Regions from separate parts of the Pseudoalteromonas sp. T1lg76 genome, predicted to be linked through region 1. Evidence: predicted binding sites of a transcription regulator. Region 1 holds the regulator's gene; the other holds the start of a gene.
The links. The regulator sigma-54, encoded in region 1, starts transcription at its own class of promoters, with help from an activator protein. The targets are predictions, from matches to a motif close to GTTGGCACGNNNNTNGNNT.

Region 1 (8,136 bases):
TCATTTTGCGCTTTACCTTAACTTAAGTTGAGGTTTTAAAGTCTTTCCTAAGTTAAAAAATGAAAACCAAATTAGGAGAGAGCTATGTACTTAGAGCATGTAAATTTAGTGGTCACGGATATCAATGAGTCGCTGCGTTTTTATCGCGCCGCCTTCCCGCACTGGCAGGTACGCAGCAAGGGAGAAGGTACCTGGTCCGGTAAACCGCGCAATTGGCTGCACTTTGGCGATGACTACCACTACATTGCCCTGAGCGATAACGGCGAGGGGGTTAATCGTGATCTGGAAGGGCATCAACCCGGCTTGGCGCATTTCGCCTATGTCACTCAGGATATCGATGGGGTGATAGAGCGCTTGCAGCAGGCGGGCTTTGCTATTGCCAAAGACGGGATGGATAACCCCTATCGTCGCAATGTTTACTTTCTAGATCCGGCGGGTTTTGAGGTGGAGTTTGTGCAATACCTGACGGATATTCCCGAGCTGCGTAATAATGAGCTTTGAGAGAATACGAAAAAGCCCAGATAAATCTGGGCCTTGTCTTTGTGATACGGCTCGTTTGGCTAGATCAAGAACCAGGTCGCGGTGCCGAGGAAGGCGAATATACCGACTATATCCGTGACCGTAGTTAATACCACATTACCCGCCAGGGCTGGGTCGATATTCATGCGCTTGAGAATAAGCGGGACCACCGCACCGGCGATACCGGCGGCCAGCAGGTTCATAAACATGGCAAAGGCAATCACCAGACCTATGGTGATATCCCATTTCCACAAGGCTATGGCACTGCCTATGAGTATCGCCCACAACACGCCGTTTAAGGCACCGATGGCCAGCTCCTTGGTCAGTAGGAATTTTTGGTTGGTCTCATTGACATGGCCTAGGGCCATACCACGAATAACCAGAGTCAGGGTCTGCGAGCCGGCAACGCCACCCATGGACGGCACTATGCCGTTAAGCACGGCTAAGAAGGGTAAAATACCCAGGGTGGTTTCGAAGAAACTTGCGACAAAGGCCGCCAACATGGCGGTAAGCAGGTTTACACCCAGCCAGATAGAGCGTCGCTTGGTACTTTTCACAACCGGCGCAAAGGTATCTTCTTCATCATCAAGACCGGCCAGGCTTAACATGCTGTGCTCGGCACTTTCACGGATAACATCAACGATATCATCGATGGTAATACGACCGAGCAGATGGGCTTGATCATCCACTACCGGGGCTGAGATCCAGTTATGACGTTCGAACAGTTGAGCCACTTCCGACTCGTCCATGCTAATGGGAATGACTTCGCATTCCTCGTCCATTACCTCGCGCACTATGGCGTCGGGCATATTGGTTAACAAGGCGGTAAGTGGCAGTGAGCCCAAAAAGCAGTTGTCTTTATCGACCACGTAGAGCTCATCCGTGCCCTCTGGTAATTCGCCTTTTAGGCGCAGGTAACGCAACACCACATCGATGGATACGTCCGGGCGTATGGTCACGGTATCCGTGTTCATCAAGGCCCCGGCCGAGCGCTCCTGATAAGACAGCGCCGTGGTTGCCCTGTCTCGATCTTGGCTGTCCATCGCCTCGATTACGTCTTTATAAACGGGCTCCGGCAGGCTTCGCAGTACTTCACCGAGATCATCGTCGTCCATATCTTCGGTCGCCGCGGCAATGTGCTCCGGCTCCATGCGCGCAATAATGCTAAGACGCACGTCTTCAGACAGCTCTTCGAGCACGTCACCCTGAACGTCGGGGTCGACTAAGGCCCAAAGCTTGGAACGGGTTTTATGCGGCGATGATTCGAGTAAAAGGGCGGTGTCACAGGGCGCTGTTTTTGCTAGAAGCCGACGTACATGAACAAATTGGCCGCTATTGAGTGCTTCAGTGATCTCTTGAAGTGGTTGCAGCGGATTTTCTTGTTCATAGGCTTCAGGCATAGGCTTCCCTTGTCGATAAAAATGGAAGAAACGCACCGATAAGCGAGCACTTACAAGCGCTTAGTAAGTTTACCTTAACTCAGACTAAGATACCAAAGGTAAATGAGGGAGCTATTCTTGTTCGTGAAACTTTTCTGCGATTAACTGCCCAATGGCAGCCAGAGCACCTTCTTCGTCGTTGCCCTCGCACACCACTTTGACTTCCTTGCCTTGGCCGCTTTCGAGCAAGAGTAAGGCGAGGACGCTGTCGGCCTCGGCGCTTTTCTCACCCTGATACAGGGTGATCTTGGCATCAAAGTTCATTGCCAATTGTGCCAGCTGTGAGGCGGCACGGGCGTGCAACCCCAGCTTGTTTTGAATAACAAAGGTGGCTTCCATCAAGTCTAGCCCTCCTGCTCGCGATGGCGGATTTTCACGTTAGGGTGAGAGTCCATAAAGCGCTCGCCCAAAGTTTGCGCCAGATACACAGAGCGGTGCTGGCCACCGGTACAGCCTATGGCTATGGTCAGATAGCTGCGGTTATTACGCTCTAAATGAGGTAACCAGGTTTGCACGAAGGTTTGAATTTGCCAGGTAAATTTTTGCACTATGCTATGGCTGGCAAGGTAGTCTTTGACCGGTTGATCTAGGCCGGTTAAGGGCTTAAGTTCCGGCTCCCAATGTGGGTTAGGTAAAAAGCGGGCATCGAACACATAGTCGGCATTTTTTGGGATGCCGTGTTTAAAACCGAAGGATTCAAAGGTGATAAGCAGTTGCTTATCTTTTTTACCTAGTACCTTTTCTCGTATCATCTCGGCCAACTGGTGAACACTTAACTCACTGGTATCAATGATAAAGTTGGCGTGAGTGATCAACACATCCAGTAGTTGTTTTTCTTCGCGGATGGCCAAGTCTAGAGGCAGGTTTTGCATCGACAGCGGGTGCAGGCGTCGGGTTTCTGAAAAGCGTTTGATCAGGGTCTGCTCGTCACTGTCGAGGTAAAACAGTGTCGGTTGTGAAAATTCTGGTAGGTAACCTAAGATATCGCTGAATTCTTGTTCTTCTTTGGGAAGGTTACGAACGTCTATGCTGACGGCAATTTTATCGTAATTGTCGGAAACGCTGCGCACCAGGGCGGGCAATAGGTTGACCGGGATATTATCGACACAATAGTAGCCGAGATCTTCAAGTACATGCAGGGCGACGGATTTACCGGAACCGGAGCGCCCACTGACAATAATCAAATCCATTTATCCACCCCTTGCCGAGCCATATGCTGGCATTAAAGTTAAACACTCGAACTTATCAATCGAACTTCTCAGTCGCACTTTTCAGTCGAATTTTTCAATCGAACTTCCCATGTGGTGCCCTAGGCAACCATTAACTGGTACAGTTCCTGGTCACTGGTGACCGATCTTAGCTGCTTACAGAATTGTTTATCTTTAAGTTTATCAGCAATTTTCGCCAAGGTCTTGAGATGTTGATCGCATTGATCGCCTGGTACAAGCAGCGCCACAAAAATATCAACGGGGCGATTGTCGATGGCGTCAAAATTGATGGCTTCACGGTTGGTGACGATAATGGCCAGGGTATTCTCTATGCCTTCAAGGCGACCGTGTGGAATGGCAACCCCTTTCCCTATGCCAGTGCTGCCAAGCTTTTCACGAGCCAGAAGGGAATCCAGTATAGCTTGCTCACTGAGGTGGGGGATATGTTGGTGTGCTACCTGAGAGAGGTATTCCAACATTCTTTTTTTGCTATTAAAAAGGACCGCAGCCTTGCTGCAGTCCTTGGAAAAAAGTAAATCTAAGCTCATTTTAATGACGAGACAATTTCTCTTTATGTTTGATTACCTGGCGGTCTAATTTGTCAATTAAGCCATCGATCGCCGCGTACATATCCTGATGCTCTGCGGTGGCAAACAGTTCGCCGCCGTTTACATGAAGTGTTGCTTCTGCTTTTTGTGTGAGTTTCTCGATATCAAGAATAACATGCACATTATTAATGTGGTCAAAGTGACGCTCTAATTTGGCAAATTTACTATTTACATAGTTGCGAAGAGAGTCTGTGATTTCTACATGACGACCGGTAAGATTTAATTGCATAAGCATTTTCCTTCTTGTCTAACGTCTATATCAAGCTTTTACGTTGATTTGACGGTGGTATGGCCAACGATTCACGATATTTTGCAATCGTTCGTCGAGCCACTTTGATTCCTTGCTCTGCTAGTATGTCGGTAATCTTGCTATCGCTTAACGGTTTTACAGGATTTTCCGCGGCTACTAGCTTTTTGATCAATGCTCTAATCGCTGTGGATGAGCATTCACCTCCATTCTCGGTATTCACATGGCTGGAGAAAAAGTACTTTAACTCAAAGATCCCACGTGGCGTGTGCATGTATTTTTGTGTGGTAACACGAGAGATTGTTGACTCGTGCATTTCCACCATTTCTGCAACGTCGTTAAGGACCATTGGCTTCATTGCTTCTTCGCCATGTTCAAAGAATGCCTGTTGTTGCTGAACAATGCAATTAGTTACTTTAAGTAAGGTGTCATTGCGTTGCTCCAGGCTCTTTATAAACCATTTTGCCTCTTGCAAGTGAGAGCGAATAAATTGGCTGTCACTTTGTGATTTGCAGTTGCGACCCAGGGATGCGTAGTGATCGTTGACACGTATCTTCGGCATGCTGTCGGGGTTTAATTCCACCTTCCAGCGACCCTTGACCTTCTTCACCGATACATCCGGGATCACATACTCCGACTCTTCGCGCACTATGGTCGCGGCGGGCTTGGGATTCAGGCTGTGTATCAGTGTCATCACCTCTTTCAACTGGGCTTCTTTAAGCTTAGTCTTTTTCATTAAGGTGCGGTAGTCACGGTTACCAAGCAAATCAATATAATTACAAACTACCTCTTTCGTCTCGTTAAGCCAAGGGGTTTGAGGCGAAAATTGCTTGAGCTGGATCAACAAGCACTCTTGTAGTGAGCGGGCGCCAATACCAATGGGATCAAACATTTGAACTCGCTTAAGAACGGCCTCTATTTCGTCGAGTTCAATCTCTTCTTCCAGCTCATCATGGTTGATGCTTTCGAGCAAGTCCTCGGTGCTAACGGTAAGTAAGCCGTTGTCGTCGATGGCTTCGATAATCGCGGTAGCAATGGCTTCATCTATGGCGCTAAACGGGGTGAGGCGTAATTGCCACATCAGGTAATCGTGCAAGGTTTCTGTGGTTTCGCCTTGGTAAATAGACTCGTCATCGGGCATGGGCCCAGATGCAACCGGGGCGGCACTGATGTACTCGTCCCAGGATACATCCATGGGCAGCTCATCGCTGATCGAGTCATTGTTAAGGGCGTCGCTGCTTTCAACTTCGTCCTGATTGCTTGTGCTGTTATTGCTTTGAATGTCGCTATCGCTGTCGGCCGCCGAATTTTTATCGCGTGGCAGGTCACTATCGCCGTAATGCTCTTCTTCGATTTCGAGCAAGGGGTTGGCATCAAGCGCTTCTTGAATTTCTTGTTGGAGATCCAAAGTACTGAGCTGCAACAGGCGGATAGCCTGCTGCAATTGTGGGGTCATTGTTAATTGCTGGCCTAGACGCAGCTGTAATGATTGCCTCATGTACTCTAACAATCCTTTTGTGATTAAAGTCTAAACTGCTCACCTAAATACACATCGCGTACTGTTTGATCTGCTAATACCTGTTGGGGAGTTCCTGATGCGATTAGCTCGCCATGGGAGACGATATAGGCAGTTTCACATACATCTAATGTTTCGCGCACATTGTGATCGGTAATAAGAACGCCAATACCACGGTTGCGGAGGTGTTCAATGATTTTCTTAATATCTAGCACCGAAATAGGGTCAACACCAGCAAAAGGTTCGTCGAGCAGAATAAATTTCGGGTTAGCGGCGAGGGCGCGGGCAATCTCCACACGACGGCGTTCGCCGCCGGACAGGGCCATGCCTAATGACTCACGAATATGCTGAATATTAAATTCGTCCAGCAGACCTTCGAGCTCGCTTTCACGGCCGCTTTTATCCAGGTCCTTACGGGTTTCCAAAATAGCCATCAGGTTCTGATAGACGGTTAATTTACGGAAAATAGAAGACTCTTGCGGCAAATAACCTATGCCTAAACGGGCGCGTGAATGCATGGGCAGCAGGGTGATATCCTGCTCATCGATGCTGATCACACCCTTGTCGCTTGGTACCAGACCCACAATCATATAGAAGGTAGTGGTTTTACCGGCGCCGTTGGGGCCAAGCAAGCCGACTATGCTGCCGGCTTTGACTTCCAGGCCCACATCCTTGACCACTTCACGGCCTTTATAGCTTTTTGCCAGCTTTTGCGCCTTCAGCGTGGTCATGGTTGTCCCTTCTCTTTTTGCTCGTCATTTTGCGGTGTGAGCGTGGTTCTTACACGGGTGCTCGAATCTTTATCTTTTTCGGCACTGATCAGCTGCTTGTTTATATCATAGCTGATCGTCTCGGCGACGATCTGTTGATCGGCCATGGCAATTTTGGCGGTGCCGGAAATCTGTAGCATTTGCGTGGCTACATCGTAGCGGATTTCCTTAGCGGAAGCGGTGATTTGCGTACCATCGTCCATGGTTTCACTGTAGATGGCCGGGTTGCCGGTGGCAATAAGCAGCTGCTTGTTATCACCTAACTCAGGGCGACGGTGGGCCTCAAGGCGATCCGCCTTGATTTCTCGTTGACCATGAACAATGTGCACATTTTTATCAAAAATGGTGATGTTTTCTTTGATCAGCGCCTGCTGCTTATCGGCGTCGATCTGTACTTCCGTCACCGTGGCTGGTTGCTCTGCCCAGGCATTTACAGCGCCTAGTCCGAACCCCAAACCTATGATTAATGCTTTGAATTTACTGGTCATAATATACCGTTCGCGTATGTTTTATTAGTTCCACTATCTCTGTATTGATATCCGCTTTCAAGCCCTGACCTGTGATCAGTAGATCCGGCCCCCTGAGCTCAACACTTTGTTCCGATTCCATACGTTGGGCATCAATGTCTATTTGGATAGCTGCTGCTTGGACCTTTTCGATCATTGCCCCTGGTATTAAATTGGTGGCGATGACGTTGGTTTCCAAGATCAAAATATTATTATTGTAGAGCGTCGCCTCATCGGCGGTTACACGCCAACGTTCACCGTCGTTATAGAGGGTAAATACCGGCTTCTTGAAGTGGGTAAAACCCAGCTCGTCGAAGAGCTCCATATGTTCAGCATAGACGGTGTGGCTTAACGCCCCCTGATCGTTATAGCTGCTTTGTCTTAGTCCGGTGGCAATATAATCCGGGATAGAAATGGCATCGCTGCTGCTTTTTACCGTTTTTTCCGATTGCATATAATAGGGCGCCCATAGCCAGGCCATAAGCGCAATAAAAACGATGGATATCAGCACCCGCGCCATATTCATGAGCTGGTGCCCTCGGTGCCCAGGCTGCCGCCCTTGGCCAGTATCAGCAGGTCGGTGAGTTCGCGCACCGCACCAAAGCCACCTGGCAGCATAGTAGTGTAGTGAGCAACGCGCTTTACCAAGGGGTGCGCGTCATTAACGGCCACGGCAAAACCTACTTTTTCCATTACCGGCAAATCCGGGCCATCGTCACCTATATAGGCAACCTGCTCATCACTTAGATTAAGGGTTTGCTTGAGTTCGGCATAGGCATCGAGTTTATGCTCACGGCCCTGATAAATATAAGGGACGCCCAGGCTTTCCATGCGGGTTTGCACTATTTGTGACTGGCGGCCGGTGATCACCGCCACCTGAGTACCGCTATTAAGCAGCGCCTTAATGCCAAAGCCGTCTTTGGTGTTAAAGGCTTTGAGCTCTTCACCCTGATTGCCCAAATAAATACGGCCGTCGGAAAACACGCCGTCGATATCGCAGATAAGCAATTTTACCGCCTGCGCTCTTTGCCAAGCATCTTGCTCTATGGGCTGATACAAATCGGAAAATTGCATTAGAGCACTCCTGCACGCAGTAGGTCTTGCATATTCAGGGCGCCAATGGGGCGACTATCCTGATCGATGACGATCAGACCGTTGATACGCTTTTGTTCCATGATATTAAGTGCCTCGGCGGCCAGCATATTAGCGGTGGCCGTAGTGCAATTTGGTGTCATCACCTCGAGCAGGGCGGTGCTATGGATATCGATGCGTTGCTCCAGCACTCGGCGCAGGTCGCCATCGGTAAAGAGTCCAACCAGTTGT
Region 2 (8,136 bases), on a different contig from region 1:
TTGGGTGTAGAGCTTGCAGTGACGCTTGGCTCCAAACTGCCCTCGCGCCCCACCAGCAAACCGGCGGTAATGGCGCTGCAAACGGCGGCTATGGGTCTTATCACCGCCATAAAGGGACCCAATAAGGCATAGGACACGGAGACGGAATCAATTCCGGTTTCCGGTGTCGACACTAAAAATGACGTTGTCGCACTTTTTGACGCGCCCGCTCGTCTTAAGCCGACCGCCGCCGGGATCACGCCGCAGGAGCACAAAGGCATGGGCGCGCCGATTAGCGCCGCCTTCACCGTGGTCCAGAGGCCTTCTTTACCCAGATGACGATTGAGAAAGTGCGTCGGCAAATACACATTGATGATTCCGGCAATCAACAACCCTAGCATCAGCCAAGGTGCCGACAACACAAACAATTGCCAAAAATTACTGATTAAGTCCATCTATGTCCTCCAGTGCGGTCAGAATCGAACAATGTTGCGCCGGGGCGCTACTGCCGCAGCATTGCTCGGCCAGTTGCGACAGCGAAGCATGAAAGCGCTGTAACTCGGCGATCCGCTGTGCCACCAAATCACGCTTTTTCAGGGTCAGATCTTTCACTTCCTGACAGCTGTGCTCGGCCTTTTCAAAGTTTATCTTTAACAGCTCGGCAATTTCTTCCAGGCTAAAGCCGACATCCTTGGCACGACGAATAAAACGCAATTGTGCCATGTGCTTACCCCCATATTGACGATAGCCACTGGCGCTGCGCTGAGGCGCGCTCAATAGTCCTTGCTGCTCGTAATAACGCAGTGCATCCGTACTCATGTCCACCTGTTTGGCCAATTCACCTATACGCATCTGCACTCCTCCCCCCTCAAACTCTTTGCTTAGCAGGCATTATAAACCTTAGAGTTAACACTAAGGTCAAGGATTAATTTTGCGCTAAACGTTGGTCCATGAAAGACTAGCGCCAATAGCCTATTTGGAGAGCACAAATGAACATCGTCATGTTAGACGCCGACACCTTAGGAGCAAACTCACTGGCACCAATTGCCGCCTTAGGAGAATTTCATCGCCACCCCCTGACATCAGCAGAAGATGTAGTGACGCGCTGCGCCGACGCCGAGGTAGTGATCACCAACAAGGTGCAACTTGGCGCCGAGCAGCTTAAGGCCTTGCCTAAGCTGAAACTTATCTGTGTTGCCGCCACCGGCACCAATAACATAGATATCGCTGCCGCTAAGGAGCATGGCATTGCTGTGTGTAATGTTGCCGGCTATTCCACCGCCAGCGTAGTGCAGCATACCTTTACCCTGATCTCCTTACTGCTTAATAACCTGCATAGGTATATAGATGACTGTCGCCAAGGCGCCTGGCAACAAAGCGAGATGTTTTGCCGCCTTGATTATGAGATCGCCGAGCTGGCGGGTAAAAAACTTGCCATTATCGGCCATGGTGAGCTCGGCCAGGCCCTGGCCAAGGTAGCCCATGCCTTTGATATGCAGGTGCTTATTGCCGAGCGTCGCGGCCAAGCCCCGCGCCCCGGGCGCATCGCTTTTGAACAAGCGCTGGCGCAGGCGGATATCGTCAGCATTCACTGCCCACTTAACGCCGAGACAGAGCAGTTAATAAATCGCGATACCCTGGCCTTAATGCAACCGACAGCCGTCTTAGTCAACACCGCCCGCGGCCCCATTATCAACGAAGCAGATCTGGCCACAGCCCTGGCCGATGGTACCCTAGGCGGCGCAGCCTTAGATGTGCTCAGTGAAGAGCCAGCCAACCCTGAAAATCCTTTGGTTCGCTATCAGGGTGACAACCTGCTGCTCACACCGCATATAGCCTGGGCATCAAAACAGGCCAGAGACAGGCTGATCCACCAGCTGGCCTTAAATATTCGCGCCTATGCCAATGGTGAAGTTCGCAATCGGGTTGGCTAAATTCGCCAACTCTTTTGAAATAACACCAACCCGCTTAAAAGAATAATGTGTAACCAATTGAAAAATATAAAGTAAAATTTTTGGCATTGAACTTGATTATTCAATGCCAACTAGATAACAAAAATTGGATAAAACAATGAAAAAAGCACTTCTTTGCGCCCTTGTCGCCCTGCCTCTACTTGGTGGTTGTATCGTTTCGGTGAATGACGGTGAAGCTGACGCCCATTGGTCATCAAGCGACTGGCAAAAACAACAGCGCCAAAATCGCGACTATATTGCCCACCTTGAGCTAGGGAACAGCGCTGCTGTGATCAAAGAAACCCTGGGCACACCGGATTTCAGTGAGTCCTTTGCTCATAAGGGTGAAGAGTATCAGGTACTGTTTTATGCCACGCAAAGCGTTAAGTCCGATGGCAAAATCAGCAAAAATGAATGTACACCCTTGGTATTTAAGGCTGGTCGTTTGGTGAGTATTGGTGATAGCGCCTATCAGGCACTGGTCGGTAAACTATAAAGATAAAAAAAGCCGCGTGGATTAAAGCCCACGCGGCTTTTTTTTAGCCGTAGAAAGCAGCGCTATTACGCCCGTCTTGCTTGGCCTGATACATGCCCCTGTCGGCATTTTCAATCAAGGCCATTTCACAGTTGTCGTCGTTGTCGCCATTAAAGGTGGTGGCGCCAATGCTGATGGTGATGTGCTCAGCAATGGGTGAGTCTATATGGGGAATATTAAGCTCGCGGATCACCCTGCATAGCTTATTGGCCAAAGCCATGGCTGTGTCTTCTTCACTGCCGGGCAAAACCGCAACAAACTCTTCACCACCATAACGGGCGATAAAATCGCTGCCGCGTTGACAATTATTGACCAGGGCCGAAGCCACTTTTTTCAAACATTCATCACCCTGCTGATGCCCGTAGCAGTCGTTGTAACGCTTAAAGTAATCGATATCTATCAATAGCACAGACAAAGGCAATCCGGCGCGCACACTGCGGCGCCATTCACGAGCAAAATGTTCGTCGAAATAACGACGATTGGGAATTTCCGTTAAGCCATCTATGCTCGCCAGCATTTCCAACAGATCATTTTTTTGTTTAATGGTCAGCTGATTCTTCACTCGGGCACGAACAATGGCGCTGCCAAAAGGCTTGCTAATATAGTCCATGGCGCCAAGCTCAAGGCCCTTGGCTTCATCGCCACTGGAGTCACTGGCGGAGATAATAATGACGGGAATGGGCTGAGTTTTATCATCATGTTTGAGCTGTTTTAGCGCCTCGTAACCATCCATACCCGGGAGCATGATATCAAGTAAGATCAAATCGGCACTGTTGTCCTCAAGCCAAGCAAACATGGCCTCGGCATCATTGACACAATGCACCTGGTATTGAGGGGTGAGGGTTTTGGTTAAAATCGCTTGGTTTAATTCATCACCGTCGACAATGAGAATTTTTGCTGACTTCATGAGCCTTCCTGTTTGCTTCACCTTGCCCAGCAATCCGTCCCTTACAGGCCTGTCGCTGAGCTATATTTGTTATTTATTTAGCGCACCTTTGTTACCAGTTTAGACCCGGTTAGCGAGCTTTACTTGGTATTTTTACGGTAGTTTTTGTTACCAAGGTGGTTTTCTTTTACCTAATCTAGCATGCCACAGGTCATCAGGCATGGCTCTGCTCTGGAGCTAACCATACCTGATCAGCCGGCAAAAGCAATGCGTACAGCGCCTATAATAAACGCTGTACTGCATTGTTCGCTATAGATTTTCTTCCGCAAAGGAAGCTAAGCGACTACGCACCACGCCATTAAGGTTGATAGTAGCGCTGCCCTCAAAGTGTTTAAAGCGCTCTACTATATAGGTTAAGCCCGAGGTCAGCGGCGTTAAATAGCTGCTGTCGATTTGCGCCAGGTTACCAGAGCAAATCAGCTTAGTACCCGCACCACAGCGGGTGATAATGGTTTTGAGCTGAGAAGCCGTTAAGTTCTGACTTTCATCCAAGAGCACCACGGCATTTTGAATACTGCGTCCGCGCATAAAGTTGACCGACTTGAACTGGATATTGGCCTTTTCCATAATATAGTTACGGCTGGAAATAGGGTTTTCATCGCTCTTATGTAACACCTCCAAAGAATCTGTGATCGCCGCCAACCAAGGCGCCATCTTTTCTTCTTCGGTACCCGGTAGGAAACCGATAGACTCGGCAATTTCTGGAGTGTTTCGGGTGACAATCAGCTTATCGTACACACCTTTTTCTATGATCATTTCCAGTGCGCAGGCCAAGGCTAGAATGGTTTTACCGCAACCCGCCGGGCCGGTCAGCAGCACTAACTCAACGTCCGGGTCGAGCAAAGCATCCATGGCCATGCCCTGATAGATATTTTTCGGCTTTACGCCCCAGGCATTGCGCGACATCAGGCGCTCCACGCCGAGATCCTTTAAGGTGATATGGGTATCGTTGTATTCCACCACCCGGGCGGCAAAGTGACCGGTTTCGTCAAGCAGATATTCATTGGCAAACACATCCGGCACCAACTCGCGCGCGACATGATGCAGGGCATCACGTCCTTGCTGCTCGGTTTCACACTCGCCAACCTGCTGCCAAAAGTCTCCTTGCACTTTTTTATAACCCGAGGTTAAAAGTGCCACGTCATCAATCAGCTGGTCGGTGCGATAGTCCTCAACATAATGCAGCCCGGCGCCCTTAGCCTTTAAGCGCATATTGATGTCCTTGGTGACCAGCACCACCTTGGCATCGCTGTATTGTTTTTGCAGATACACGGCACAGTTGATAATGCGATGGTCGTTTTCATTGCCCGGCAAGCCGGAAATACTGTCAGCAAACAGGTGATCATTGACTATGATCAGCTTGCCGCGCGGCAGCTCCGACGAACGTTTATCTTCCGGCAATAACACCCCTTTAAGCATTTGCTCCGGAGTGGCATCACGTAACACTTCATCGAGGGCTCGAATGGCAACGCGGGCATCGCGACTGACATCCCGTTTACGGTCCTTAATATGGTCTAGCTCTTCGAGTACCGTCATCGGAATGACGACGTCGTGTTCTTGGAAACAGAGGAATGCAAGGGGGTCGTGAAGTAATACGTTGGTGTCGAGCACATACATTTTACTGCTTTTTACGAGGCGGTCTTTGTCCATAGCGCGTTCCTAATTTGTCTTTATTATATCTGCACCTTTACAGCTACACTAACAAGGTGGTTATGCCTTAAGGGCATACTTCAAGTTTAGTCTATGGTTATAAAAAGACGCTTTTATGACGGCAAAAAAGTACAGAAAAAGTGGTGTTTTACATTTGCAAAAAGCGCCTTCTTTTGCTGCTGTACATATTCTAAACAAGCACCAAAATATTTATCAGTTTTCAGGTGATAATCACCAAGTTGCGCGCTAATATAGCCGCCTTTTTTTGCTTGGGCCGCCATGGCCCCAGCCTAGATAACCCAAAGTCGAGATTGAGCACGTAATGAATTTTTCCTTAGGTCAACGTTGGATCAGTGATACCGAGTCGGATTTAGGATTAGGTACCGTAGTTGCATTGGAAGGACGCCAAGTTAACATCTTATTCCCCGCCAGCGGCGAAAGCCGAGTATATGCCCAGGCCGAAGCGCCGGTGACCCGAGTGCTATTTAATCCCGGCGATGTGATCCGCAGTGCCGATGAGTGGGAGCTCACGGTCAGCGAAGTGATAGAGCAAGATGGCCTGTATACCTATAAGGGCACGCGCCTTGATAATGAAGAGCCGACCGAGCTCAAGGAAACCTTTCTCGACCATTTTATTAAGTTCAATAAGCCGCAGGACCGCCTTTTTGCCGGCCAAATCGACCGTTTCGACCGTTATACCCTGCGTTACAACACCTGGCAGCACAGGTTTCACCGCGACCAATCGCCACTGAAGGGCCTTATCGGCCAGCGCGCCAGTCTGATTGAACACCAGTTGCACATTGCCCGCGAAGTCGGCCAGCGTTTCGCCCCGCGTGTTTTACTGAGCGATGAGGTGGGTCTGGGCAAAACCATAGAAGCGGGGATGATCTTACATCAGCAATTGCTAACCGGTCGTGCCGCCCGCGTGCTTATCGTGGTACCAGAAAACCTACAACACCAGTGGTTAGTGGAAATGCTGCGCCGCTTTAATCTGAAATTTGCCATTTTCGACGAAGAGCGCTGTGCCGAGGCCTTTGCCGACAGCGCCAATGTGTTTGAAACCGAGCAACTGGTACTGACCAGCCTGGAGTTTCTAACCAAGAAAAAACGCTGGTTCGAACAAGCCACCCTGGCCGACTGGGATCTGCTGGTGGTTGACGAAGCACACCACCTCAGCTGGTCGGTGGACAAGCCAAGTACAGAGTACCTGCGCATTGAAGAGCTTAGCCAGGACATCGCCGGTCTTATCTTGCTAACCGCGACCCCGGATCAACTTGGCCACCAAAGCCACTTTGCCCGTTTGAAATTACTCGACCCGGATCGTTTCTATGACTATGACGCCTTTGTTGAGCAGGAGCGCCATTATCAGGAGATAGCCGATGCCGCCAACAGCATTTTGCAGGAGCAGGCACTAAGTGCCGAGCAACAACAAGTACTTGTTAACCTGCTTGGCAGCCAAGGGGAAGCCCTGCTGGCACAATTTAGTGCCGGTGACACCCAGGCCAAGGAACATATACTAGAGCAGCTGCTGGACAGACACGGTACCGGACGCATCTTGTTCCGCAACAGCCGCAGTGGCATCAGTGGTTACCCGCAGCGCCTTCTGCACAGCTATCCCATGGCCATGCCGAGCCAATATAAAACGGCCATGAATGTAATGGGCAGCCTTGGCAATGGTGGCCCCATCGAGCTTAGCGCCATTCGCGCTCTGTTCCCGGAAAAAATCTTCCAGGAATTCGAAGGCGAAAATGCCAGCTGGACTCAGTTTGACCCGCGCGTGCAATGGCTCATAGACACCCTCAACAGCAACAAGCCTCAAAAGATGCTGGTGATCTGTGCCAAGGCAGAAACCGCACTCAGCCTGGAGCAGGCTTTGCGCGAGCGCGAAGGCATTAAAGCGGCGGTGTTCCATGAAGGCATGAGCATTATCGAGCGCGACCGCGCGGCGGCCTTCTTCGCCGATATCGAAGACAGTGCTCAGGTGTTGATCTGCTCTGAGATCGGCTCAGAGGGACGTAACTTCCAGTTTGCCCATCATTTGGCACTGTTCGACCTGCCGCTAAACCCGGACTTGCTGGAGCAGCGTATCGGTCGTCTGGATCGTATCGGCCAAACCCAGGACATTAAAATTCATGTGCCCTACTTTGAAAACAGCGCCCAGCACACCCTGCTGCGCTGGTATCACGAAGGCTTAAACGCCTTTGAGCACACCTCCACCACAGGCCATATGCTTAACCAGGAATTTGGTGATGAGTTACTTCAATTGCTTGCTCATAACAGCTATCAGGACGAGGTTCTGGGCGAGCTGGTTGGACGCGTCAGTTCGCGCTACGGTGAGTTAAAGACACAAATGGAGTCCGGTCGCGATCGCCTGTTGGAGCTGCATTCCAGCGGCCAGGGTAAGTCCGAGCACCTGGTAGAAGATATCAAGGTGGTTGATGACAGTTTTGAACTACCGACCTATATGATCAACCTGTTCGATACCTGGGGCGTGAACCAGGAAGACAGGGGCGAAAACAGCATAGTGCTGAAACCCTCGGAGCATATGCTGGGCGCCAACTTCCCAAGTCTCAGGGATGAAGGCATGAGCATCACCTTTGACCGGGATACCGCTTTGGCGCAGGAAGATCTGCACTTTATCAGCTGGGATCACCCCATGGTCGAAGGCGCAATGGAAATGATCTGTGACGATGATTTCGGTACCGCGTCTGTGGCCCTGTTGAAAAACAAGAAACTGCCGGCGGGCACCTATTTTGTCGAGCTGATTTATATTGCCGAAGCCATGGCTCCTAAATCACTGCAATTGGGGCGCTACCTGCCACCGACTCCGGTGCGTGTACTGCTTGATAAAGGCGGTAATAACCTGGCGGAAAATGTCGCCTTTGATGCCTTTAACCAACAGCTTAATGCGGTTGGCCGCCAAACCGCCTCGAAACTGGTGAATGCCCTGCAAAGCGCCATTCATCCGCTTATTGAGCAAGGTAATACCTTGGCGCAAACGCAAATGGAGCAATTGCGTGAGACGGCGAAAACCGCCATGCATCAGGCCGTTGATAGCGAACTGGAGCGCCTAA

Region 2: C2M35_RS05510 (DUF3192 domain-containing protein) is a predicted target of sigma-54. The motif match lies at 1,993-2,011, and genes of this name have one in related genera.

What each region holds. Positions count from the first base shown of each region.
Region 1 is NZ_PQCE01000034.1:79,384-87,519, forward strand. Features, by position in the region: gene C2M35_RS12800 (VOC family protein) at 85-501, shown strand; gene mgtE (magnesium transporter) at 561-1,919, opposite strand; gene C2M35_RS12810 (HPr family phosphocarrier protein) at 2,031-2,297, opposite strand; gene rapZ (RNase adapter RapZ) at 2,303-3,148, opposite strand; gene ptsN (PTS IIA-like nitrogen regulatory protein PtsN) at 3,268-3,714, opposite strand; gene hpf (ribosome hibernation promoting factor) at 3,716-4,003, opposite strand; gene C2M35_RS12830 (RNA polymerase factor sigma-54) at 4,029-5,519, opposite strand; gene lptB (LPS export ABC transporter ATP-binding protein) at 5,543-6,268, opposite strand; gene lptA (lipopolysaccharide transport periplasmic protein LptA) at 6,265-6,795, opposite strand; gene lptC (LPS export ABC transporter periplasmic protein LptC) at 6,785-7,339, opposite strand; gene kdsC (3-deoxy-manno-octulosonate-8-phosphatase KdsC) at 7,336-7,887, opposite strand; gene C2M35_RS12855 (KpsF/GutQ family sugar-phosphate isomerase) at 7,887-8,136, opposite strand, start outside.
Region 2 is NZ_PQCE01000012.1:100,114-108,249, reverse strand. Features, by position in the region: gene C2M35_RS05525 (SO_0444 family Cu/Zn efflux transporter) at 1-434, opposite strand, end outside; gene zntR (Zn(2+)-responsive transcriptional regulator) at 418-831, opposite strand; gene C2M35_RS05515 (D-2-hydroxyacid dehydrogenase) at 969-1,913, shown strand; gene C2M35_RS05510 (DUF3192 domain-containing protein) at 2,050-2,427, shown strand; gene C2M35_RS05505 (diguanylate cyclase) at 2,471-3,373, opposite strand; gene C2M35_RS05500 (PhoH family protein) at 3,662-5,062, opposite strand; gene C2M35_RS15650 (hypothetical protein) at 5,176-5,343, opposite strand; gene rapA (RNA polymerase-associated protein RapA) at 5,385-8,136, shown strand, end outside.